DNA from 4 places in the Exiguobacterium sp. GL_137 genome. Region 3 is predicted to be linked to each of the others. Evidence: riboswitches for the same ligand, from Rfam matches in the RefSeq annotation. Region 3 holds a riboswitch; each other region holds the start of a gene.
What was found. A riboswitch is a leader RNA that binds a small molecule or an ion and turns the genes downstream of it on or off. The one in region 3 is predicted to bind thiamine pyrophosphate.

Region 1 (6,057 bases), 620 kb from region 3:
GTGTCTACCTGAACTTCCCGGAAGTACTCGATCGGCATTTGTATCCGTACCAGCGGGCAGGCATCCAGTTCATGGCGAATCTTGCCGGACATGACGGGCACGGAATTTTAGCGGATGAGATGGGGCTCGGGAAGACGATCCAAGCGATTGGTTATCTCGAGACGCTTCCGCCGGGTCGGATGTTGATTGTCGCCCCGGCTTCCCTGCTCCATAACTGGCAGGCGGAACTTACACGGTTTGCGCCGTCAAGAATCGTTCATTTGTTGAACGGAGCACGGAAACAACGGTTGGATCAAATCGAGACAGTACCAGCGGACGGAATTTTTCTGATTTCCTACCCGTCGTTACGGGCCGACATGGAGGCACACCAGACCGTCGAATACGACGTCGCCATTTTCGATGAGGCACAACATCTGAAGAATCCAGCGTCACAAACCGCTGTCCGCTTGCGCCGTATTCGGGCGAAACGTCGGTTTGCCTTGACCGGAACACCGCTTGAAAACCGGACCGATGATCTTTGGTCGATTTTCCGGGTCATTTTCCCGTCGTTGTTACCGGACTTACCGACGTTCCAGACATGGTCATATGATGAAATCCAACGATTCGTCCGACCGTTTATGATGCGACGGACAAAAGCCGAAGTTTTGCAGGATTTACCGCAAAAACAGATTGTCCACCATTATACAGAGCTCGGTCCGACGCAGAAAAAACTTTATGCTTCCTACTTGGCGAAACTGCAACTGGAAACGTTACAGCATCTCGACGAAGCGAAGCGTGAAGACCGGATTAAGCTGCTCGCCGGTTTGACCCGGTTGCGGCAGATTTGCTGTGATCCGGCGTTATTTGTCGAAGGTTATACAAGTGAATCGACAAAACTCGAACGCCTGCTTGAAATCATTGAAGAAAAAGTAGCGAGCGGACACCGGATCCTGATTTTTTCCCAGTATACGAAGATGTTGGCCCGGATTCGGGAACGACTGGCAGCACGACAACTTGCCCACTTTCTACTAACCGGTGAGACACCGGTTGAAGACCGTGTCGCACTGTGTGACCGGTTTAATGCCGGTGAAGTCGATGTCTTCCTGATTTCCTTGAAAGCCGGCGGGACCGGTCTGAATCTGGCGACGGCAGATACCGTCATTTTATACGACAGCTGGTGGAATCCGGCCGTCGAGCAGCAAGCGGCTGACCGGGCCCATCGATTGGGACAACAGTCACCGGTCGAAGTGATCAAGTTATTGATGACCGGGACGATTGAGGAAAAGATGGCGGAATTACAAGATCGAAAAGCGACGATGATTGATGCCGTCTTATCGGATCAGAAACCGGATATTTTAACGATTCGTGAACTCGTCCGTCTGCTTGATTCCCCCTCTTTTATCGATTCATCAGGTGATTAACCATACAAATCAAAGAAAATCTTAAAAAAATGAAAGACCTTCAATCCGTTGTCTATCAACAGGTTTGAAGGTCTTTCGACAATCAAATTCAGAAAAAAGGTTTTAACTTTTGAAAGACAGGGGTATATCTACATTAGCACCGTACAACACGGTCGCTTTTCAATTATTGTTTCTCAATATCAGCGTAATGACCTGGGAGAGAAATGCTACTTACTCACTTCGTTTTTCATTTCTGAATGAAATCCAGTTGAACTAGCATTTAGCGCATGAATTTCTGTTGGAACCTATTGTTCCACTCCTACATTCATTACCTTTTGAGGGCTATACCAAATTCAAGGGGGAAATGAACATGTCAGTAACATTAAAAGTAGAAGAACGCGAAGTACGCCCACGCTCACTTAGAAAGCAATTACGTCATGAAGGAAAAGCTCTTGGTGTCGTGTATGGCTACAAAGTGGAAAGCACACCGATTTCATTCGACGAAAAAGAATTGGTCAAGGTTGTCCGTGATCACGGCGAAAACGTCTTGGTTGCTCTTCAAATCGGCGGTAAAAAGGTCAACACGTTGATCAACAAGCTCGATATGGATATCTTTACACCAACCATCAAACACGTTGAATTCATCGCTGTTAAAATGGATGAAGAAACAGAAGTCGAAACGGATATCGTCCTCGTCGGCGAAGCAGCCGGTGCGAAACTTGGCGGATTCCTTTCACAAACACTCTTTAAAGTAACAGTTGCCGCAACACCAGATAAATTACCGGAACGGATCGAAGTCGACGTGACGGATCTTGCAATCGGAGATTCAATCACAGTAGCTGATCTTCCGGAAGAAAAAGATTTCCGTGTCGTCACAGAAGGTGACATCCAAGTCGCAGCGGTCGTTGAATCGACACTTGAAGCTGAACTTGAAGAAATCGAAGAAGCAGAAGCTGAGGCACAAGCAGCTGATGCGGATACAGCGACAGACGATTCAGAACAAACTTCTGAAGAGCAAGCTGAAGAAAACAAAGAAGATAAAGAGTAATCTTTTCTCTCCTCCCCTCGTGGGAGGTTTTTTTTATGCATATTGACAAGTCCGGTCGACAGCCGTACAGTGAAGAAGGTACACATCATTGACACATCCACTAGGGGAGCCATTTGGCTGAGACGATTCACTTCGGACCCTTTGAACCTGATCTAGTTCATACTAGCGTAGGAAAGTGGAGCGGAATCCTCGTGCTCTTTTTCTGCATCTTGCAGGTTACACGACCGCTCTCTTTTCATAGAGGGCGGTCTTTTTTGTGGTTTCTTTGTGGGTGTGCATTCAAAGGAGAAGTGATTATGAACAGTTGGAAAATGAAAGAAATCATCGTCATGATGATGCTCGCCGTCGCGTGTGGTGTCCTCTACTTAGGGTGGTCGACGTTATGGTTACCGATCTCGGCCATCTTCGGACCGGTCGGATCAAACTGGATGTTCGGCATCTGGGTCATCGCCAGTCCCCTTGTCGCCTACATCATTCAAAAACCAGGCGCGGCATTGATTGCGGAAGTCGTCGCCGCTGCCGTCGAATTGTTTACAGGGAGTCACTTCGGCTTATCGGCACTGTTGATTGGATTCGCACAGGGGATCGGGGCCGAGATTGCCTTTGCCGTGTTCGGATACCGGAAATTCAATACGTTTACCTTGATGTTGTCCGGTGTCTTCGCTGCCGTCGGAAGTATGGTCTACAGCCTCATCGTGAACGGATTTGCCTACTATACGACGACGACTCTCCTGTTGACGTTTTCCTTACAACTTGTCAGCGGTGCTCTGCTCGGCGGCTTACTCGCAAAAATCATCGTCGATGCGCTCGTTAAGGCAGGGACACTGAATGGGTATGCGATCGGACGACAACGAAAGCAGCGTGCCGCATGATGCAGTGTGAGCACCTGACAGTCCGCTATCCGGATCAGGATCACCCGGTCTTACAGGATTTTTCGGTTACGATTGATAAAGGAGAAACGACGTTGCTCGTCGGTCCAAGCGGCAGTGGAAAGACGACCTTTTTACATGTCCTCGCCGGTCTGTTGCCGGAGACGATTGAAGCCGATGTCACCGGTGGATGGACGACGGATGGAACCGTCGGGATGTTATTCCAACAGCCGGACGATCAGTTTTGCATGCAGACGGTCGGTGCCGAAATGGCCTTTAGTCTGGAAAACCGAAGCATCTCCCGATTTGAAATGGATGAGCGGATTAAAGGTGTCTTGGCACGGGTCGGACTTGACCTCGCCTTGACGACGCCGATTGCCGAGCTGTCCGGCGGGATGAAACAACGGCTTGCTCTAGCCTGTGTATTGGCACTCGAACCGGACATCCTGTTGCTCGACGAACCGACGGCGCAACTTGATCCGCATGGTCAACGTTTGATGATGGAGCTGATTGAGGAATTGCACCACGATCCGAACGTGACACTGGTGCTGATCGAACACCAACTGGAGCAGTGTGTGACGTTTGCGGACCGGGTGCTGGTCTTTCAAACCGGACGGATCCGTCTTGACGGACCGCCGCGGGACATTTTTTCAGAACGCCGGACCGTTTTGACTGAGCTCGGGATTGCGACACCGCGCCTTTACCCGTATACATTCGGAACGATACCGGCCGAGGTCGCGGCAGAACGGGCACTCGATCGCCCACCTGTCCGCGAACCCGTTTCAACCGAACCGACATTTGAACTTGTTGACGTGACCGTCCGGCACGGAAAGCAGACGGTTCTCCAGCGGATCTCGCTGACCGCCCACGCCGGAGAATGGATCATGCTTGTCGGACGCAATGGAGCCGGCAAAAGTACCCTGCTCGAAACGCTGGCCAAACTGTTACCGGCGCAAGGCGGAACGATTCAGTTGTTTCAGACAGCGTTGAAGAAATGGCGGGACCGGACATTTTACCGGCAGGTCGGCTTTGTGTTTCAGCAACCTGAGTTTCAGTTTCTCAAACAGACGGTTCTTGACGAACTGACGATCAGTTGTACCTCACCGTCGTCCGGTCAGATGGATGATGCCTTACAGTACTATCGCTTGGCGGACGTCGCGGGTCAGTCGCCGCTCGCACTCAGTCTTGGTCAAAAACGGCGTTTGAGCGTCGCGACAATGCTGCTTGAGCGAAAAGCTGTCTTGTTGCTGGACGAGCCGACTTTCGGACAGGATGCCGAGACGACGGCACAACTGATTGAAGTCTTGCGGCAAGCCCGTGCAGCCGGGACGACGCTCATCATGGTGACGCATGATATGGAGCTGGTGTACCAACAGGCAGACCGGGTGCTCGTCCTCGGTTCGGGAAACATTCAATTTGACGGTTCACCGGAGGAATTGTTTCAGGAAACCAAGATTTTACACGACAATCAGCTGATTCGTCCGGTGTCCTATCAGTATCAGCAACAAAAGGAGGGGATCCGTCATGCAGGAAAACCACTCATGGCTCGCTCAAATTAATCCTTCCGTCAAACTGGCGACCCTGGTCTATGTCATGCTGTTGCTGATTTCGACATCCCGTTTAGAAGTGACGTTTGCACTGCTCATCCTTTCCGCCGTCGGCGTATGTTGCTCCGGCTGGCAGCTGTCAACGCTTCTCATTCGTCTCGTCCCTTATGGTGTGTTGTTTCTGTTGACGTTTTGGATGATGGCCGCGTTCGGAAAAGGTGAAACGGAATTGTGGGCATTCGGCTGGTTCCGGATCACGGAAGAGAGTCTTGCACATGCCTGGTTGGTCGCGACGCGGATGCTCGCCTTCGTCCTGTTGAGTGTAACGTTCGTTGCAACAACGGACGCGACACGGTTCGTCATGAGTCTGATTCATCAATGTCGTCTGCCGGTTCGCCTGGCCTATGGATTTTTAGCCGGTCTCCGCTTCATTCCGATCTTTCGGCAGTCGATTCGAACGATCCGTCAAGCGCGTCGTGTCCGGCAACAACGGTCACTTTGGCCGTGGCAAACGTTTTTTGACATCAGTCTGCCGTTGTTTACGACCAGTATCCTCCGCTCGGAACAGATTGCGATTGCGATGGAAGCCCGTCAGTTTCGGGTCAATCGGACCTATTATGTCGAGCCGGTCGTAACACGAGGGGATCTTGCCTTTCTGTTGATGACCGTCACGCTCGCGACGTCACTTCGCCTGGTGGTTTGACAGCGGACGATTACGCGGCACTACTTGGGGGAATAAACAGGATAGATACAGTGAATCCAAAAAAGTGGGTGGAGTCGTGAAACGAATCCTGTTAGTCGGCGCAGGTCATGCGCATTTAGAATGTATCAAACAAGGGAGTCATTCGGATGTCGACTGGATTGTCATCACTCCCTCGCGTTATCAGTATTATTCCGGGATGTTCTCCGGACTGGCGGACGGAACCTATACACTCGACGAGATACGCATCAATGTCAAAGCGTTATGTGAACGATACGGTAAGACGTGGATGGAGGACCGGGTCGTGCGAATCGATGCTGCCAACAAACACGTTATCTTTCAGTCCGGACAGGTCGTGCCGTACGATATCGTGTCGTTTAATATCGGATCAAACGACTGGGAAGCAAGCACCCCGAACCACGTTACGATCAAACCGAACTATCGTATAGAACAAGCGTTAAAGACGTTCAGGAGTGCCGTCTCCCCTGTCATCGTCGGCAGTGGTGCGGCGGCC
Region 2 (6,057 bases), 260 kb from region 3:
CCGATTCCGTGCCACTGCAGAATATCATGTTCATGATACATCGCTAACAATTCCAATGATGTCACGCCGTGTTCACTCAGGGCCCGTTGTGCCGGCTTTGCGAGAAGCTCAAAAGGATTCGCCTCAGGTTTGTCTGAATTCATTATAGCTTCCTCCTGACAATAGACAAAAACCGCCTTCCTGTTTAGCTGGAAGGCGGTTTTTCGGACGGCTTATTTGTCATCTTCAGTGGGTGTGGCGCTTTTGACGAAATCGTTTGACCGACGTGAAGATAGACACGGACCCTCCGATGATTGCCCCGACGACAATCCCGGTCGTAAATTTTCCTCCGGGATTTTTCGCAGAACCTGGTTCAATTGCTGTTATATGTTCTTCCTGCTTCTGCTCGAATAACTGTTGGAGAGGGGAGGATGTAGGCTCGACTTCGACAATCCGGTCAACTTCCTGTTGACGGTCTTCCCGGCGTTCGACGCTGCAAGGTGACAGATAGAACGGATTCAGGTTCGTCCGATACCGGTCTGGATTCCAATTCGCTTGCTGAACGGCTTCAGCTGCATGGTCTGTCCGCTTCGTCTGATCCAATGACTGGATCGATTGATCGAATTCTTGTTTCATCGTAATCACTCCTCTTCACATTCAATTTCACCAAAAATCTCCGACTTACGTCTGAAGTCTTATTTACCTCTTTTTTAAACATCTAAAACATGTATTCAAAAAAATGTTTTATTTTTTTGTGAACGTCCCTTCGAAATAGGTCTCGTAAATCTGTTTCGCTTGCACAAGATCCGCTTCGCCGTGAAGCAGGATCCGCCCATCGGCAAAGGCGGTAATCCGATGTTGTTCCGTCTCGAACATCAACAGATACGGATTGCGTAGACAGCTGATCCCACGGCCACTCATCTCCTGTTCAAGCCGGATTAAATCACGGGTCCCTTCCCCGCGGATTTGAACGGTATCCCGGCCGCATAATGTCACGAAGTGAAGTGGCTGAGCATTGAGGTACGGATAGACGGGGTTATCGCCGCAGGACGGACAAGAAGATTGTTTTAAGGACACAACATTGATTTGGCTCTGTTGATTGTTCCAGACATCAAATGACAGCACCGTCTGCCGTAATGCAGCTTCCGCTCCGGTCAAGTATTTTAATGCTTCCGTCACTTGATGCGCCGCAACCAGCTGGACGACCGGACTGATGACGCCTGACGTATCACATGTCTCCTGCTGTTTCGGCAAATGATTGAGCAAACAATGCAGACAAGGGGTCTGTCCCGGACGAATCGTATAGGTCATGCCATAACTGCCGACACATGCACCGTAAATCCAAGGAATCCGAAATTTTGCCGCAACATCATTGATCAGCATCCGGACAACGAAGTTATCGGTCCCATCCACAAGCAAATCTGCTTGTCCGACAATCCGTGTAATATTCATTGCCGTCACATCTTCGACAATCGCCTCGATCGTCACCGTCGAATTGACGGCACCGAGCCGGCGTTTCGCCGCAACCGCCTTTGGCAAATGGTTCCTGACATCCTGTTCCGTATAGAGTTGTTGCCGTTGTAAATTGCTCCACTCGACGTAATCCCGGTCGATCAGAGTCACTCGTCCGATTCCTGCCCGGACAAGCTGTTCCGCACTCGCTGTCCCGAGTGCACCGAGACCGATGATGACGACGTGCCGCTGTCCCAGTTGATCCTGCCCCTCCTGTCCGATTGGACGAAAGCGGATTTGTCGGCTATACCGGTCCATCATGGGCGACTGATCCCGGTCGTCGGACTGCTCGCCGTCGCATACCGTTTTTTCTCAATCCGTCCTGCTTCAAAGCCGAGTCGTCCCGCTTCAACCGCAAGCTTCATTGCACGTGCCATCTTGACCGGGTCTTTCGCATGCGCGACGGCTGAATTCAACAGGACACCATCAGCTCCGAGCTCCATCGCGTACGCCGCGTCAGCCGGTGAACCGATGCCGGCGTCGACGATGACCGGTACTGACATTTGTTCGATGATGAAGCTGAGCGCGAGCGGATTTAAGATGCCCTGTCCGGAACCGATTGGTGATGCTGCCGGCATAATCGCATGACAGCCGAGTTCTTCGAGCCGACGGGCAAGCAACAAATCGTCTGATGTATACGGCAAGACGATGAAGCCATCCTTGATTAATTCCTCTGCTGCTCGTAATGTTTCAATCGGATCCGGCAGCAGTGTCTTGTCACAACCGATTACCTCGACCTTGACCATATCGCACATCCCTGAGGCCCGGGCAAGGCGGGCAAGGCGGACCGCTTCCTCCGCCGTCTTCGCACCCGCAGTGTTCGGCAAGAGATCATAGCAGCTTAAGTCAAGCGCTGCGAGCGGATCGTTCTGTTCCTTTGCAAAGACGTCGAGACGCCGGACGGAAAACGTTAAAATGTTTGTTTCCGATGCTTCGACCGCTTGCTGTTGCTTCTCATTATCCGGATATTTTCCTGTCCCCAGTAACAATCGTGATGCAAATGTTTTTCCGCCAATTTCTAACATGTTATCCGCCTCCTACAAAATGAACGATTTCAATGACATCTCCGGACGTAACGTCCGTATCCGGATAGCTCGACCGGTCGATGATTTGATGATTCTGTTCGATGATGACGACCTGTCCCTGAATCTCCAGTTTTTCTAACAAGTCGTGTAACGTCTTGATTTCCTCTGTCAAAGCATAGTTTTTCCCATTCAATCGGATAGTCATCTGCTTTCCTCCTGTCGTCGGCTGTTAAAACCATCCAGTGTCACTCTTGGCGTTTGCCCCATGAGACAATCGGCTAACACATTGGCCGTCGCAGGGGCCAGTAAGATGCCATGCCGGTGATGGCCTGACGCGACGAACAACCCATCGATTCCGTCCACTGCTCCGAGATACGGCAGACCGTCCCCGGTTTGCGGTCGAACACCGGACCAAGCTTCCACGAACACGGCCTCTGTAAGCGGCGGATAGAGCTTTACTGCTGCATTCAATAACAAACGAATACTGTTCAGACTGACGGTCGTTGATTCATCACCAACCCGTTCCGTCGCCCCGATGATGATCCGTCCGTCTGCTTTCGGGACTAAATAGACCGCATCACCAAACAGCGTCCGATTGAGTTGTCCGGTCGTCAGCCGGACAGACAGACACTCGCCCTTGACCGGAAGTGTGTTAATCGTCACTCCGACCGTCTGTAACAATTCTTCCGATCCGCGACCACCGGCGACAATAATTTGTCTGCCCGCCCGTAGCCCCCGGTTCGTCTCGGCGCCGGTCACCGTTTGTCCGTCCCGTACGAGACGTGCTACGATCGTTGCCTCTTCGATTACCCCGCCCCGTCGTTCGATGGCACTGCGTAATGCTTGTGCAAGCAACCGCGGATCAACCTGTCCGACCGAATCAAACGTCCGCCAGTGATGCGCCTGTTGCATACGAAACGGTTGTTCCAGATACCCGCTTCCGAGACCGGTCTCGTCAAACAATTGTTGCACGAATTCCGGATACAGCGTCCGGCTCAGCCGGGCCAGTTCATGTAACGGTGCCAGCAATTCTTCATCTGTCGCGAGCATTCCCGCTGCTGCTTGCGTCGCTCCCTGACCGACAGTTGACTGTTCAAGCAAATGAACGGTTTTCCCGCGCTGCAGGAGCTCATAGCCGAGCGTCAAACCAATGATGCCGGCTCCAATGATTAAAACATCCGGGCGTGTCATCGTTGCATCACCGCCCGGAACCGGTTGGCTGCTTCGACCGGAGACGCCTGACCGAGAATGCCCGACAAGACGGCCCCGCCTGCGCAGCCGGTCGCCAGGATATCCGGCAGATTGTCCGGTGTAATGCCACCAATTGCAATGACAGGAATCGATGTCCAGTCGACAACTTGTTTCAAGGCGTCGAGTCCCCGGGGCGGTACACCCGGTTTTGATCCCGTCTCAAAAATATGGCCGTACAGGACGTAATCAGCACCGGCTTGTTCCGCCGCTATCGCTTCCGTTAACGAGTGAACCGATTGACCGATCACCAGTTCCGGAAAACGGTGACGGACGAGGTCGACCGGAATGCTGCGTGTTGTCAGCTGAACTCCGGTGCCGGTGACGACTGCCACGTCCAGCCGGTCATGGACAATTAATTGCTCTGTCTTTACGCCTCGTCGCACGAGTGTTTCGATGCACACGACCAGTTCCTTCGCTGACCATAACGGCTCCCGCAGATGAATCCGGTCGACGGATAGTGCGAGTTTCGGCAACAGCTGTTCGAGTATGTCCGGATGCCGCTTGCCGGTTGTCATCAGATGTAACTGGCTCATCATTTCCCCCTTTCCACACGAAAAAGGACTACCCCATGAACTGATGGAGTGGTCCTACAAAAAAGGGCGACAGTCGTCGCATCCTCTATGAATGATCGGAATCCACTTCCCTCCGCTAGTACGAACTAGATCAGGTTCAAAGGGTCCGGATACTTCCGTCTCAGTCTGCTGCGAGACTCCCCTAGTGTAGATATTGATTTGTGTGGTACGCCTGTAGTTTACCACGGGTAGTCCGATTTGTTCTACCCTTGATTAGTGTCGCATGTCCGATTCGACCGCTTTGACCTGCTCAATCAAGCGTTGGTATTCGTCGACACGTTTCGTTTGCGACAAGTCATACGTTTGTTTTAAGTGTAAGACCCGCATGACCTTCTGATCCAGATCTGCTCTCGACAATTTACCTTGTTTAATCCGTGCCATGATTTCCTTATGAACGGACGCGTACGCACCGGGTGAGGAAAACATCGCCATATCCGCACCATTTTCGAGGGCAAGACTTGCCGCCTGGGCAAGTCCGTACCGTTCTGTGATGGCTCCCATGACCAAATCGTCCGTGATGATGACACCGTCAAACTTCAGCTCATCCCGTAACATCCCGGTCATGACGGGTTTCGACAACGAAGACGGACGGGTTTTGTCGAGTGCCGGAAACAGGATATGCGCGACCATGACCATCTCGGCCCCTTCCTGAATCGCCCGTTTGAACGGGACCAGCTCCGTCTGCTCGAGTTCCGCTTTCGTCGCATCGACCCGCGGCAGACCGACATGTGAGTCGACGGTTGTATCCCCGTGACCCGGAAAATGTTTGACGACCGGAACGACGTCTTCTTCCTTCATGCCCTGCATCAATGGCACACCAAGCCGGGCGACTTGTTGCGGATCCGCACTGAGCGCCCGGTCGCCAATGATTGGATTCGTCGGATTACTGTTGACATCAAGGACCGGTGCGAAATCCATATTAAAGCCGTAAAAACGGGAAATCGACCCAAGTGTCTGTCCGACTTCCTTCATCAATGCCGGATCATTTTTATGACCAAACGACAGGCTCGGTGATAATTTGAGCTGTGCGTCCGGGACCCGGCTGACCCGTCCGCCTTCCTCGTCAAAGCCAAGGAACGCTTTTGAATCAGCGGTTTGCGCCTTGGCAATCGCTGTTGTGAAGGTTTTCAGTTGATCGGTTGAGGTGATATTGCCACCAAGCAGCAGGACACCACCGAGCGCATGGTCCTGCAATAATTGACGGTCCGCTTGTGTCAAAGCCATTCCCGTTACGCCAATGTACAGCAATTGATCGACTTTTTCCGCCGTCGACATGTTCGAAACGGTTTGCTTGAGTTGTTTCTCTGCCCGTTCAGCAGCAGAAGGTCGATCCGGCTGCGGCGGCTTTGTTTTCTTTGCCGGCTTCGGTTGCGGGTCAGCGGGTTGTACGGGCTCGTCAGCACAACCGGCAAGGAGGACGCTTGCCAACAGAACAGGGACCATCCGTTTCAAATCGGTTCCTCGTTCCGGACGCCGTTGATCGAGTAATAAACTTCAATCTCCGCGTTCAGCGATTGCGAGACCGAGCAGTATTTGTCTTTTGATAAGGCAATCGCCCGGCGGACTTTATCGTCCGGTAAATCACCTTCGAGCCGGTAATGAATCGAGATCGTCGTGAAACGCCGGGGATGATCATCCGCCCGTTCGCCTTCGATATCCATTTCAAATGACGTCAGCGTCAAGCGCATCTTTTCTAAAATCGAGACGATATCGATGCC
Region 3 (6,057 bases):
TAGAAGGAGATGGTCGTTTTTTAGCAGAGACGACGTTCTTCGGTATTTTGGCGTCAGGCGGCTGTGTTTGCCGTTTGGTTGACGCATAGACATACGGACCGGGAAACAGCTCCATCGTCTGATCAAGCCAAAGGGTCTTCGTAAACAGCCGGTTCAAGAAATAGCGGTCGTGCGAAACGGCGATCAACGTTCCGTCAAACGATTCGAGTGCCTCTTCAAGCGCATCACGTGATTCGATGTCGAGATGATTGGTCGGCTCATCCAAAATCAGTACGTTCAAATCGGAGTGGACCAGAACCGCGAGCATCAGCCGCATGCGTTCGCCACCACTTAACGCCTCGACCGGTAAGAAGACCCGGGGGCCAAAAAACAAGAACTGGGCGAGACGCTGCCGCGCCGTTCCTTCATCGAGATCAACGGTCGTGCGAAAAACGTCAATCAAACGTTCACCGGGCGGGAAGTCAACTCGTTGCGACAGGTAGCCGATTTTCACTGACGGTCCACGCGTAATCAGACCGCTTGTCGGTTCGAGATGGCCTAACAGGAGATGCAATAGTGTGGATTTTCCGCTTCCGTTTGCGCCGACGATGGCGATTCGATCTTTTGCCGAAATCTCAAAGTTTAATGAATGAAACAACGGTTGTTTAGAGAAGGCAATACTGACATCCTCGACGCGGTAAACCATCCGGCTCGTTTTTCCATGTGCTGCAAACGCAAGATCGGGGGTCTCGGCGTCAAGCCTTGGGCGTTTGATCCGTTCGATCCGTGCGAGTGCCCGTTCCATCGATTTTGCTTTTCGGAATAGTTTTTCGCTTGGTGGTGACGCTTCGTTTGCCCATTGCCGCAGACGGCGGATCGCTTCCTTCATCTGCTTGATCTTCTTCTGTTGTTCCTGGTAAGCATGGAATTGCTCAAGTAGAAGGCGTTCCTTTTCCTTCACGTAAAACGTGTAATTTCCCTGGTACAGCTGAATCTGCCCCTCCTCCAGTTCAGCGATGCGCGTCACGACCGCATCAAGAAACACACGATCGTGGGAGACGATCAGGACAGCCCCGGCATAATCGGCTAAAAAGGATTCCAGCCACTCGACGGCGTCTAAATCCAGATGGTTCGTCGGTTCGTCGAGGATCAACAACTCCGGCTCGGTCAACAACATCCTTCCGAGGCAGATTTTGGTCTGTTCGCCGCCGCTGAGCTGCTCAAACGGACGGTCCAAAAGGGCATGCAACTGCAAGCCGTTAATCATCCGGTCGATTTTGGAATCCAGCAAATACCCGCCTTGGCGCTCAAAAGCTTCGGTCTCTTGCGTGTAGCGTTCGAGCAACTGATCGATTTGATCCGTTTTTGTCGCCATGTCCCGTTCGATTTGTTGCAGGGAGCGTTGTAAATCGACAAGCGTGGCGAAGGCAGTCCACAGGACATCACGCCCCGTCATTACGTTGTCGAACACGGGAAGTTGTGCCAAATAACCGATGGAGAGCCCGCTTTTTTGATAAATCGTTCCGCTGTCTTCGGAATCAAGACGGGCAATCAAACGTAAGAGCGTCGTTTTACCGCTTCCGTTTCGGCCGATCAAGCCGATGCGGTCTTGGTGCTCGATAAAGAGGGAGACGTCCGTTAAGATATCGTCGCCTCCGAATTGTTTTGTCAGGTGTTGGATGTCGCAGATCATCATATGAAATGTCCTCTCTGGCGCATCAAAAAAAGGAGAGCGCAAACAGCACTCTCCTTGACTCGTGGAAGATGCGCTTTGCTTTATTTTTCAGGTATGAGGTTCGTTAAAAAAGGGCAGACTAGTCCCTTAGAACGCCATTCCATGAAAAATCGCGCGCAACAGATACAGTTGTTCCATCAACCAATGCTTACACGCAGCAAAACCCATGTCTCCACACCACCTTTTCCGATTCAATACATCTATTTTACCATGCCTGACAGAAAAGAAAACGTTAATCTTTATTTAAATAAGCCGGCAATCGAGTTGAAGAATGCACTGAGACCATCAAACAACTTCGCAAAAAATCCTTTTGTCTCTTCTGAGGTCGCGAAGGCCTGGATATCTTGTCCGGCATCTTTTAGACCACTCTCGATTTGACCCCAGTTCAGGTCCGCTTGTTCCATTTGATTAAACAGTCCGGTCAACCGGTCCATCTGAGCATCGGATAAATTGATGTTATTGTTTTGGATGACTTGGACGATGACGTTTTCAATCTCGACCTTCGTTTCCGGCTGTTGTTTCGCGATTTCCGCTTTGATTTCATTCATCAAGTCGGCGACTTTATCCGTCCCGACCGTTTTCCCGACATCGGATGTCACAGAGAGTTCTTGCTGGGCAAGGTCTTTTCGTTCATCCGTCAGTTTGATGCCGGTCTCGGCAGATGTTTGATCATACGCTTTCATGATCCCGGTCAAAGCCGAAGTTCCGGTTACCTTGTACGGGGACGTGATCGTAATGTCCGCATCCGTTACACCCGCTGTGACGAGGGCGTTGAGGTACATGTCTTTTGTGACCCAGGTGATGTTTTCGGTCGCGACAGATAATCCATCACCTTTTTCAGCCAACTCAATTTTAGCGGAAGAGTACATGCCGCCACCCCGTTGTGATTGGGGAATGTTTTTCCCGAGATATTTTTCTTCATCCGCAGATGTTGCAATAATCGGAGTAATGCCTTCCGGTGCATTCAGACGGGACAAGACCCACGATTTATCCTTTGCCCCAAGTGATTCGCCAAGGGTGACGATTGTTTTGTCGACCACTTGTTCAGCAGATGCGGCCGTCGGTAGCAGTAAGGTAGTAGCAAGTAATGCCGAAGCGGTCCATGTCATGGTTTTATTCATAAAAGTTCCTCCATAAGTTAAGTATCAGGTACTAAATTTAGTCTAATCGACCGGCGGCAGAAGAGAATCGGTCTCAAGGACGAGCCGTCATCCACCTTCCGTCATGTTCCATTGTACAAAAAAATGGAGTGAAATGACGAGAATGGGTCAATTCCACATCAAATCATGATAAACTCAAAACAAATCAAATAGCGACCACTAGGGGAGTCAGTAGGCTGACTGAGACGACGGAGACGTTCGGACCCTTTGAACCTGATTAAGTTTGGACTTACGGAGGGAAGTGGCGTGGACGATCCTCTTTTTATGGTCTTTTCACGTCATGCCTGACATCAGGTGTGGCGTTTTTTGATTACAAAAGGGGGAACCAACATGACATTCAGTGAAGAAATCCGGCAAGCGGCAAAACGGTATTGGGACAGCAGCTTTACCCATCCATTCGTGACAGGGATTGCGGATGGAACACTACCAGAAGCAAAATTTCGCCATTACGTCCTACAGGATGCCTATTACTTAAAACATTTCGCGAAAATTCAGGCGCGGGCCGCATCGAAGGCACAGGACTTCGCGACGATTGCCGAACTCGCGGAACATGCGACGTCGACCTATGCTGCAGAACTCAGTCTGCATCAATCGTTTTTTGAACCGCTTGGGATTTCGGACAAGACACTGGCAGAGTTTGAACCAGCACCGACCGCATATGCGTATATTTCGCATATGCACCATGCAAGTGAAGGGACGCTTGGGGAGACCATCGCTGCGATTTTACCGTGTTACTGGCTTTACTATGAGATTGGACAACAGTTACAGGCAGCGACACCGGCTTCACCGATTTATCAGCAATGGATTGCGACATACAGTTCCGAATGGTTCGAGCGGGTGGTCTTTGAACAGATTGACCGGTTAAATGAGTTGGCAGAGAAGGCGAGTGAACAAGAACGCGTCCGGATGAAACAACATTTCGTCAGAAGCTGTTATTACGAATTGATGTTTTGGCAGATGGGCTGGGCGGAAGAAACGTTTGAACGGCAGTACGAACAGACGATGGAAATGACATCATCCAAGTAAGGAAGGAAATACAAACACCGGATCCGACGATAAGCGGATCCGGTGTTTGTTCTATAGAAAACATCAATCAACTGTGGTGTTCAATCAAATCGGCGAGACGTTGTTTCACGAGTGACGGATTCGTTAAGTCCTGGTTCGATAATGAAAGTTTCGTCATCGTCTCATCGGTTCCTGCCATTTCACTGAACAGCGAACCGAGACTGTGGGCACGGCGGTCGATTTGGACGACGATGTCGATGCCGAACCGGTCTTGCAACAGGATGACTTCGATTTCGTCCAGCTTGTGAGCATAATGAGTACCGCGGGCAGAATACTCAAGTTCCTGCGCGATCGGCAAATCTTTCCGGAAGCGGCCCGGCAATTTCTCTGTATCAGCTTTCTTGAGGCGGAATCCGAGGTTTTCCATCGCTTCAAGGATGACCGATTGGTAGTCATTCGCTTTGACGACGACAGCATCGTGGTCAGAAGGGTCAACCGCCTGCGCGATATCAAGACCCGTCTCGATCCACGACTTCGATTGGCTGACGGAAAGTGGTGTATTAAAAGGGACTTGAAGCGTAAACGGTATTTCCCGTTCGACGTCTGCTTCAATCGTAAACGGGGCTTCATTTAATGCAAACCGGTCCAGTGTGAACGTCGTGAATGCCGTGCTGTCCCCGACTTCTTGTTTGTACTGGGTATTGAAGGCGAGATAAATCCGGGCGATTTCCTGATCGACGTTACCGCCCTTAATATGAACGACTCCTTGAATCGTTCCACCGGGTTCACAGTGATCTTGTTCGAGTCGTGTATCGACCGTTGCGGCACCAATGCCGATTTGTGAAAGAATTTTTTTGAACATGTTGTGTTCCTCCTTTAAATTAAGTATGACGACTAAAAATAAAGCTTGCTTGCTTGTCGAACGCGGGTGAATTTGCTACAGTTTCGAAAGACCAAACAAAAAAAGGACGGGACGATACGTGGAACTAGACCAATTAAAAGACCTGCTCACTGAAAAACTGCAGGCAACTTCACTCATACACGCGACGATTAGTGGTCCGCGCCAAAAATCAAACGATCTGCGTCGAATCAAGTTAAAACCGATTCTACTTAGAGATACGTATGCAATCCAGTTAGAGTTTCAACATGAACGGATCATTAAGCATGAGAATTTAAGTATAGAAGAATTTATTTTGCGAATGGACGACTATTTTAACGAATTTCGTCAATTTTTATTCCGTTTCGAGACGGAAGAAGTCCAGTTCCAACTCTCGAAGAAAATGAAAGTTTCACTGAAGACGACAGGCAAGGAACCGGTAAAGGCCGAACTGTCTCACAATCGAAAGAAAAGCCATTTGTTAGAAGACGGCGTGCCGGTACCGTTTTTGATTCGTCTTGGTGTAATGACGGAAGAAGGACAGGTCAAGCGTCAAAAATATGATAAGTTTAAACAAATCAATCGTTTTCTTGAATTCGTCGAAGACAGTATCGCAATATTGCCGCAAGGGCGTACGTTACGGATTTTGGATTTTGGATGCGGTAAATCGTATCTGACGTTTGCTCTCTATCATTACTTGAAAATCGTCAAGGGATTTGATTTAAACGTCACCGGTCTTGATCTCAAAAAAGAAGTCATCGAGGATTGTACAGCCATCGCTGCTGATTTAGGGTATGATGATTTATCGTTCCGTGTCGGTGATGTCCATGATTACGACCAGGATACGGAAGTTGATTTAATGGTGACGCTACATGCTTGTGACGTTGCGACGGATGTCGCGCTTGCCCGGGCAGTCGACTGGAATGCATCGGTCATTCTCAGTGTCCCGTGTTGTCAGAAGGAGTTGAACCGTCAGCTGGACTGTTCACCGCTTGACGTCATGCTGCAACATGGATTGATTCAAGAAAAGTTTGCTTCGCTCGCAACGGATTCCATCCGGGCAGAGTTGTTGACATTGGTCGGCTACGATACGCAACTGCTTGAGTTCATTGATTTAGAAAACACGCCGAAAAATATCTTGATTCGGGCTTATAAAAATCCGAAGCAGCCAACGGAAGAAAAAATTGACCGGTATATCGCTTTCCGAGACCTGTTACACGCTAAACCGTATTTAGAACGTGAATTGAGCGGCAGACTTGGACAGATTTCACCGAAACTCGTACAATAAAGAAGACAACGAT
Region 4 (6,057 bases), 940 kb from region 3:
ATCGATGTGAACTTGTTCTGATACCTGCCGCACGATGACACCACGGGCAAAGTTTTCGCGTTTCAGCAGTTCAGCCAGTCCGTCTTTGATTTGCGACTGGGATGCCATACCAACGACACCAAAACATTCCATCGCTGCTCCGCCTGCAAGTTGCGCAACGACATCATTGTCTACGTCAATTTTTCCATAAGTCGTTTTCATCTCGATCGCCACTTGAGTAGCCCCCTTTGTTAATTGTGTTCTTCTCATAATTCTACTATAAGGACCTACTATTGAAAAGTCGCCGTACTGACTATACAATGAATATGTGAAAAATAGTAGCGGTCAAATGAACTTTTACCATCATCCTCATTCATTATTTTAAATTTTGAGGTTGTCTGTCAAGTTTTTTTCTTGTCAGCTACTTTTTTTATGTTGCAACCGTCTTAACAGCATGCTAAGATAGCAAAGTGTCTATTAGGACGAACGCAAAACAACATAAAAGGAGGCGGAACACATGGCACGTAAATGCTACGTTACTGGGAAATCGCCGAAGTCGGGAAACAACCGTTCACACGCATTGAACAAAACGAAACGCACTTGGGGAATCAACGTACAAAAAGTACGTATCCTCGTTGACGGTAAACCTAAAAAGGTTTGGGTTTCAGCTCGAGCGCTCAAATCAGGTAAAGTCGAACGCGTATAAGGCGCAGTAACCGGATGGGAATCTTCCCTTCCGGTTCTTTTTTTGTTCTTTTTTTATTTTTCTTATAAACTAATTGTCTGAATAATTGAAAACGCTTACAATAAGTGAGCAGTTATTTTTTTCAAGGGGGAAGGGTCAACATGCAGTTAAAAAGAGAAATGACAAGCCGACATCTCTTCATGATTTCACTAGGAGGGATTATCGGTACGGGACTGTTCCTCGGTTCTGGATTGACGATTTCGCAAGCGGGACCGCTCGGGGCGGTTCTCAGTTACATCGTGGGTGGGACCATCATGTATCTGACGATGTTATGTTTAGGGGAGATGGCTGTCCATATGCCGGTCTCAGGATCTTTCCAAACGTATACGACACGGTTCATCGGACCGGGTATCGGATTTGCCGTCGGTTGGATTTACTGGCTCGGTTGGGCTGTCACGGTGGCGCTCGAAATCACGGCAGCCGGCAGTCTGATGGATCGATGGTTTCCGGATACACCAATCGTCATCTGGTGTGCGATTTTCACCGTCATTTTATTCGGTCTCAATGCGGTCTCCGCAAAAGCCTTCGGGGAGGCTGAGTTTTGGTTTTCGAGCCTGAAAGTCCTTGCCATTCTATTTTTCATCGTGCTCGGGGGAGCGGCTTGGTTTGGCTGGATTGATATGGCGGCAGCACGTCCGGAAAGTTTGTTCGCCAATTTTACTTCAAACGGATTATTCCCGAACGGCGCCCTGGGGGTATTGACGACGATGATTGCCGTCAACTTTGCGTTCCAAGGAACCGAATTGATTGGGGTTGCTGCCGGAGAATCAAACGATCCAGAAAAATCGATTCCAAAAGCAATCCGTAATACCGTCTGGCGGACGTTCATCTTCTTCGTCCTCTCGATTACGATTGTCGGCGCCTTGATTCCTTACGAAACAGCCGGCGGCATCAGCAGTCCGTTCATCATGGTATTTGATGCCATCGGAATTCCTTATGCAGCTGATTTAATGAACATCGTCGTGTTGACAGCCTTACTGTCGGTCGGGAACTCGGGGTTGTACGCTGCTACTCGGATGTTATGGTCGATGTCACAAGAAGGCATGATTTCGAAAAAACTTGCCATCGTCAACTCACGCGGAGTACCTATGCGCGCTTTGTGCTTTACGATGCTGTTTGCGATGTTATCACTATTGACTGCCTTTTTCGCGGAAGATACCGTCTTCATCTGGTTGTTGTCACTCGCCGGACTCGGTGCGCAAGTCGGTTGGATTTCGATTTCCGCTTCACAGATTGCCTTCCGTCGTCAATTCATCAAAGAGGGACATGCTGTCAGTGAATTGAAATTCAAGACTCCGTTCTTCCCGGTCTTGCCGATTATCTCGTTCTCTTTAAACATGCTTGTACTGATCAGCTTGGCATTCCAAGCGGATCAACGGATTGCGCTGTATATAGGCGTTCCATTCTTCCTCTTGACGTGGGCCTCTTACCACCTGTTCGTCAAAGGAAAACATATTGCGGCTCAAACTGAACGTCAGGCAGCCAGCTCGACATTAAAATCTTAAAAAACTACAAAAAACGTGATCGACTTTTAGGATATCCTAAAGCCGATCACGTTTTTTAGTGGTCTGACAAACTTCTTAAAGCAATCACTTCACCGGTATGCACCGTCACGTTCGCCACTCCGTGATGTGTCCATTCATTGCTGACGGTCAATGATCCGCCGACCGGCACGTCATGATTCGTCAACGGGTACTTGACCCCGCGGAGGGTCAGACATGTCGGAACGAGCGGGATGAAAGAGAGATAGTGAAATCTATCTGCCTCGATCTCATACGTCCCCGGCTGTAAGAAACGAACCTCTTCCCGCTTCGTCATCAAGCGGACTGCCGGAAATTGTTTTAGCAGATAGACGTTTTGAAGCGTCATATCAAGTCGTCCTCCGGTCGCACCGAATATTAACACTTCCGTTGCTTCATACTGTTGACTGACATGTCGTAAAGCCAGTTCCAAGTCGGTCTCATCCTTTTCAGCCGGATGGATGATCGCTCCTTCCGGTTTGTATCCGAGAGAATCAAAGTCCCCAATCGCCAAGTCAAAAGCGAAACCTTGCTGTGCCAACACGGTGACACCTCCGTCAACAGCGATGACAACCGTCTTCTCATCCATAAACGGTTTCAGGTACGGGATGTCTTCCGCCGGACCGGCCGCTACAATCACAACCCGCATCAGACACCCCGTGCTGAATAACGAAGAAGTCGTGGTGCTGTCGTAAACAGGAGTCCTGCGACAATACCACATAACAGATACGATGGAACCATATACGTCGCGTTATAGATCAACGAATACGGGACGACCGGACCTTCCGCATACTCAGCGAAGAACACGATTCCACTAATGACGTGACAGACATAACGGAAACCTGCACCAAGCAATGTCGCACCTAGTACAATCGCCATTAGACGGCCATTTTTCCCGGCTGCTGCTGCTTTTTTGACTTGCCGTGCGAACAGTCCGCTCAGCCCGACGACTCCAAACGCGATCGTATAATCGAGTAACGGCTGGACGACCGTCAGGATTTGTGGAGCGAACATCAGTTGAATCGTTCCGACGAGCGCTCCCGTCACGACCCCACCGACAACGCCGTGACGAAACGCCATGACGAAAATCGGTAACATCGCTAAACTAATTGAACCACCTTGCGGCATTTTAAATGGGATCAATAAATCGAACACCACACCAAGACTTGCAAAGATTGCAATTTCCATTAACATTTGTAGCCGTTTCATCCTTTTTTCCTCCTAAAAAATAAAATCGCAGGACGGCAAAAAGGCAGTACGACGAACGCCGTACTGCCTGCGTGCGCCACATCCCTACGTCCGTCTGAACGGAACAGGTTCGAAGGGTTAAAGTCCAATCACTTCTCTCAGCCGCTTGACGCGACACCCCTTGCGGTCATCATTTAATTTTGATTCTGCCCCTATTATACGTGAGCAGCATTCCGAATACTAGTGATTGCTTCTGAATAATCCGGTGCATTGTAGATAGCGGAACCTGCAACAAGTACGTTTGCCCCATTCTCAATACATAATTTTGCTGTTTCCGCATTAACTCCACCATCGATTTCAATCTCGAAGGATAGATTTTGTTCTGCTTTCATTGCAGCCAGTTGATTTAATTTCTTCATCACACCTGGAATGAACGCTTGTCCGCCGAATCCCGGATTGACCGTCATCAATAAGACCATGTCCACATCTTCAAGAACGTGTTCGATCGTCGACAGCGGCGTATGCGGGTTGAGTACTACTCCTGCTTTCGCTCCAGCTGCTTTGATTTGTTGCAACACACGATGGACATGATTCGTCGCCTCCACGTGGAAGGTTACGATATCAGCACCTGCTGCAACGAAGGATTCGACAAAGTTTTCCGGACGATCAATCATGAGATGGACGTCGAGAACCATATCTGTTTTTTGACGTAAACTGCTTAATACAGGGAGTCCAAAGGAAATGTTCGGAACAAATTGACCATCCATGACATCAAAATGGATATAATCGGCTCCCGCCGCTTCAACTGCTTTGACATCCCGCTCTAAATTTGCAAAATCTGCTGATAAGATTGATGGTGCGATTTTAATCATCTTAATACCTCCGCGTCCGATTCTTGATTTCCTCTACAAACATACCATAATTCGTATACCGGGAAGCCATGATTTCATGGGCCTCGACGGCTTGTTTAACGGCACAACCGGGCTCATTCAAGTGCAGACAGCCACGGTACTTGCATTCGTCCTGTAAAGCAACAAATTCAGGGAAACACCATCGTAACTCCTCGAGTTCCATTTCGTGCGGAAAATCGAGATTCGAAAATCCCGGGGTATCTGCAATTAAGCCTTCGCCAAGCGGGATCAATGTCACATGACGGGTCGTATGGCGTCCACGACCAAGTGCCTTCGAAATATGACTCGTTTCCAGTGCCAACGAAGGTTCCAAGGCATTCAACAACGAACTTTTCCCTACACCGGATTGTCCTGCCAGGACACTCGTTTTATCTTTTAACAACGGACGGACAGATTCGACTCCGGCCAATGTCTCACTTGAAGTTTCGATGACGTGATATCCGATGGTCCGGTAAGCGGCAATGGCTTCCAATACCCCTTGTTCGGCTTCACCTTGTAACAAGTCCATCTTCGTCAAGATGATGATCGGTTGAATTTCCTTTGCTTCAATCAACACTAAAAACCGGTCCAACAGATGGGCAGAAAAATCAGGTTCTGCTGCCGATACGACCAACAAAGCTTGATCGATATTGGCAACTGGTGGGCGGACCAAGAAATTTTGACGGTCTTTTACTTCCAGGATATATCCGGTCTCACTTTCGATGTGTAACACGACTTCATCGCCGACGACAGGGCTGATGCCCCGTTTTCTGAAATTACCGCGTGCCCGTGAACGGATTTCACCTTGAGGCGTCATGACATCATAAAAGCCACCCTGTAAACGGATAATCGTTCCATCCCGATTGTCTTCAATTCGATTTTCTGCCATCCTATGCCCTCCTTTGTCAGGATTAACGTCCTGCTCGTTATTCTTGTGATTTTGCCTGATTGTACGTAATCGTCTTCGCCCGGTAAACTTCGTCATCTTTATAAATCGTAATCTTGCCTTCTTCTCCCGGATCAATCGTCAATGGAACATCAAACGTTTCATCCTGATCAATCGATTCTTCGATGACGGTTCGTTTTCCTTTGGCATCTTCCGTCTCAATCCGGACGAGTTGACGTGGCGCAGGCTCCTCGTCTTCACTGACGCCATCATAGACTACTTTCTCGGGGAACGTCGCCGTGATGGTCTTTTCTTCCTCTCCGCGAGAAATAAAGACCGTTACCGAATCGTTCGGTTCGACTTGCGCACCGGCTTGCGGATATTGACGAATGACCTGATCGAGCGCGACCTCACTTGAGAACTCCTGTTCAAACGTTCCGTCCAGTCCCATCTCATCCAAATAAGCTTTTGCTTCAGCACTCGATAAGTCAGTCAAATCTTTCAGAACGAATACGGGTGATCCATTTGAGACCGTGATGGTAATCATCTGTTCTTTCGCGATGACTTCCGTTCCAGCTGAAATGGATTGCCGGATGACATTCCCACGTTTGATGTCTTCAGAGTCTTCCCGTTCGACATCCACTTTTTCAAAACCGCTGTCCTTTAAGATGGCGATCGCTTTTTTCTCTGTCTCATCTGAGACGTCCGGCACCTCGACCGGATCGCTTCCTGTCGAAACGATCAAATCCACCGTCGATCCTTTTTTAACCGTCGCCTGTTCACGCGGTGACTGACTGATGACGAACCCTTCTTCCACCGTATCACTTGAGCGTTCGGTCGATTCCACGA

Region 1: it holds a riboswitch for thiamine pyrophosphate, as region 3 does, so the genes downstream of both, AC3IRK_RS08485 (ECF transporter S component) here and tenA (thiaminase II) in region 3, are expected to answer to the same signal.
Region 2: it holds a riboswitch for thiamine pyrophosphate, as region 3 does, so the genes downstream of both, AC3IRK_RS06320 (thiamine phosphate synthase) here and tenA (thiaminase II) in region 3, are expected to answer to the same signal.
Region 4: it holds a riboswitch for thiamine pyrophosphate, as region 3 does, so the genes downstream of both, thiT (energy-coupled thiamine transporter ThiT) here and tenA (thiaminase II) in region 3, are expected to answer to the same signal.

The regions. Positions count from the first base shown of each region.
Region 1 covers NZ_CM174406.1:1,582,970-1,589,026, reverse strand. Annotated here, with positions in the region: gene AC3IRK_RS08495 (DEAD/DEAH box helicase) at 1-1,400, shown strand, start outside; gene AC3IRK_RS08490 (50S ribosomal protein L25/general stress protein Ctc) at 1,750-2,427, shown strand; TPP riboswitch at 2,520-2,618, shown strand; gene AC3IRK_RS08485 (ECF transporter S component) at 2,724-3,299, shown strand; gene AC3IRK_RS08480 (ABC transporter ATP-binding protein) at 3,296-4,855, shown strand; gene AC3IRK_RS08475 (energy-coupling factor transporter transmembrane component T family protein) at 4,821-5,546, shown strand; gene AC3IRK_RS08470 (NAD(P)/FAD-dependent oxidoreductase) at 5,623-6,057, shown strand, end outside.
Region 2 covers NZ_CM174406.1:1,227,722-1,233,778, reverse strand. Annotated here, with positions in the region: gene AC3IRK_RS06350 (helix-hairpin-helix domain-containing protein) at 1-143, opposite strand, end outside; gene AC3IRK_RS06345 (hypothetical protein) at 226-615, opposite strand; gene AC3IRK_RS06340 (ThiF family adenylyltransferase) at 724-1,752, opposite strand; gene AC3IRK_RS06335 (thiazole synthase) at 1,749-2,516, opposite strand; gene thiS (sulfur carrier protein ThiS) at 2,518-2,721, opposite strand; gene AC3IRK_RS06325 (NAD(P)/FAD-dependent oxidoreductase) at 2,718-3,707, opposite strand; gene AC3IRK_RS06320 (thiamine phosphate synthase) at 3,704-4,300, opposite strand; TPP riboswitch at 4,391-4,493, opposite strand; gene nagZ (beta-N-acetylhexosaminidase) at 4,553-5,782, opposite strand; gene AC3IRK_RS06310 (OsmC family protein) at 5,788-6,057, opposite strand, start outside.
Region 3 covers NZ_CM174406.1:964,688-970,744, forward strand. Annotated here, with positions in the region: gene abc-f (ribosomal protection-like ABC-F family protein) at 1-1,675, opposite strand, end outside; gene AC3IRK_RS04990 (DUF1002 domain-containing protein) at 1,954-2,835, opposite strand; TPP riboswitch at 3,026-3,131, shown strand; gene tenA (thiaminase II) at 3,205-3,900, shown strand; gene AC3IRK_RS05000 (sporulation protein) at 3,968-4,741, opposite strand; gene AC3IRK_RS05005 (class I SAM-dependent methyltransferase) at 4,860-6,044, shown strand.
Region 4 covers NZ_CM174406.1:1,906,534-1,912,590, forward strand. Annotated here, with positions in the region: gene AC3IRK_RS10130 (Asp23/Gls24 family envelope stress response protein) at 1-213, opposite strand, end outside; gene rpmB (50S ribosomal protein L28) at 497-685, shown strand; gene AC3IRK_RS10140 (amino acid permease) at 826-2,229, shown strand; gene AC3IRK_RS10145 (thiamine diphosphokinase) at 2,285-2,893, opposite strand; gene thiT (energy-coupled thiamine transporter ThiT) at 2,893-3,453, opposite strand; TPP riboswitch at 3,518-3,624, opposite strand; gene rpe (ribulose-phosphate 3-epimerase) at 3,648-4,304, opposite strand; gene rsgA (ribosome small subunit-dependent GTPase A) at 4,306-5,211, opposite strand; gene pknB (Stk1 family PASTA domain-containing Ser/Thr kinase) at 5,249-6,057, opposite strand, start outside.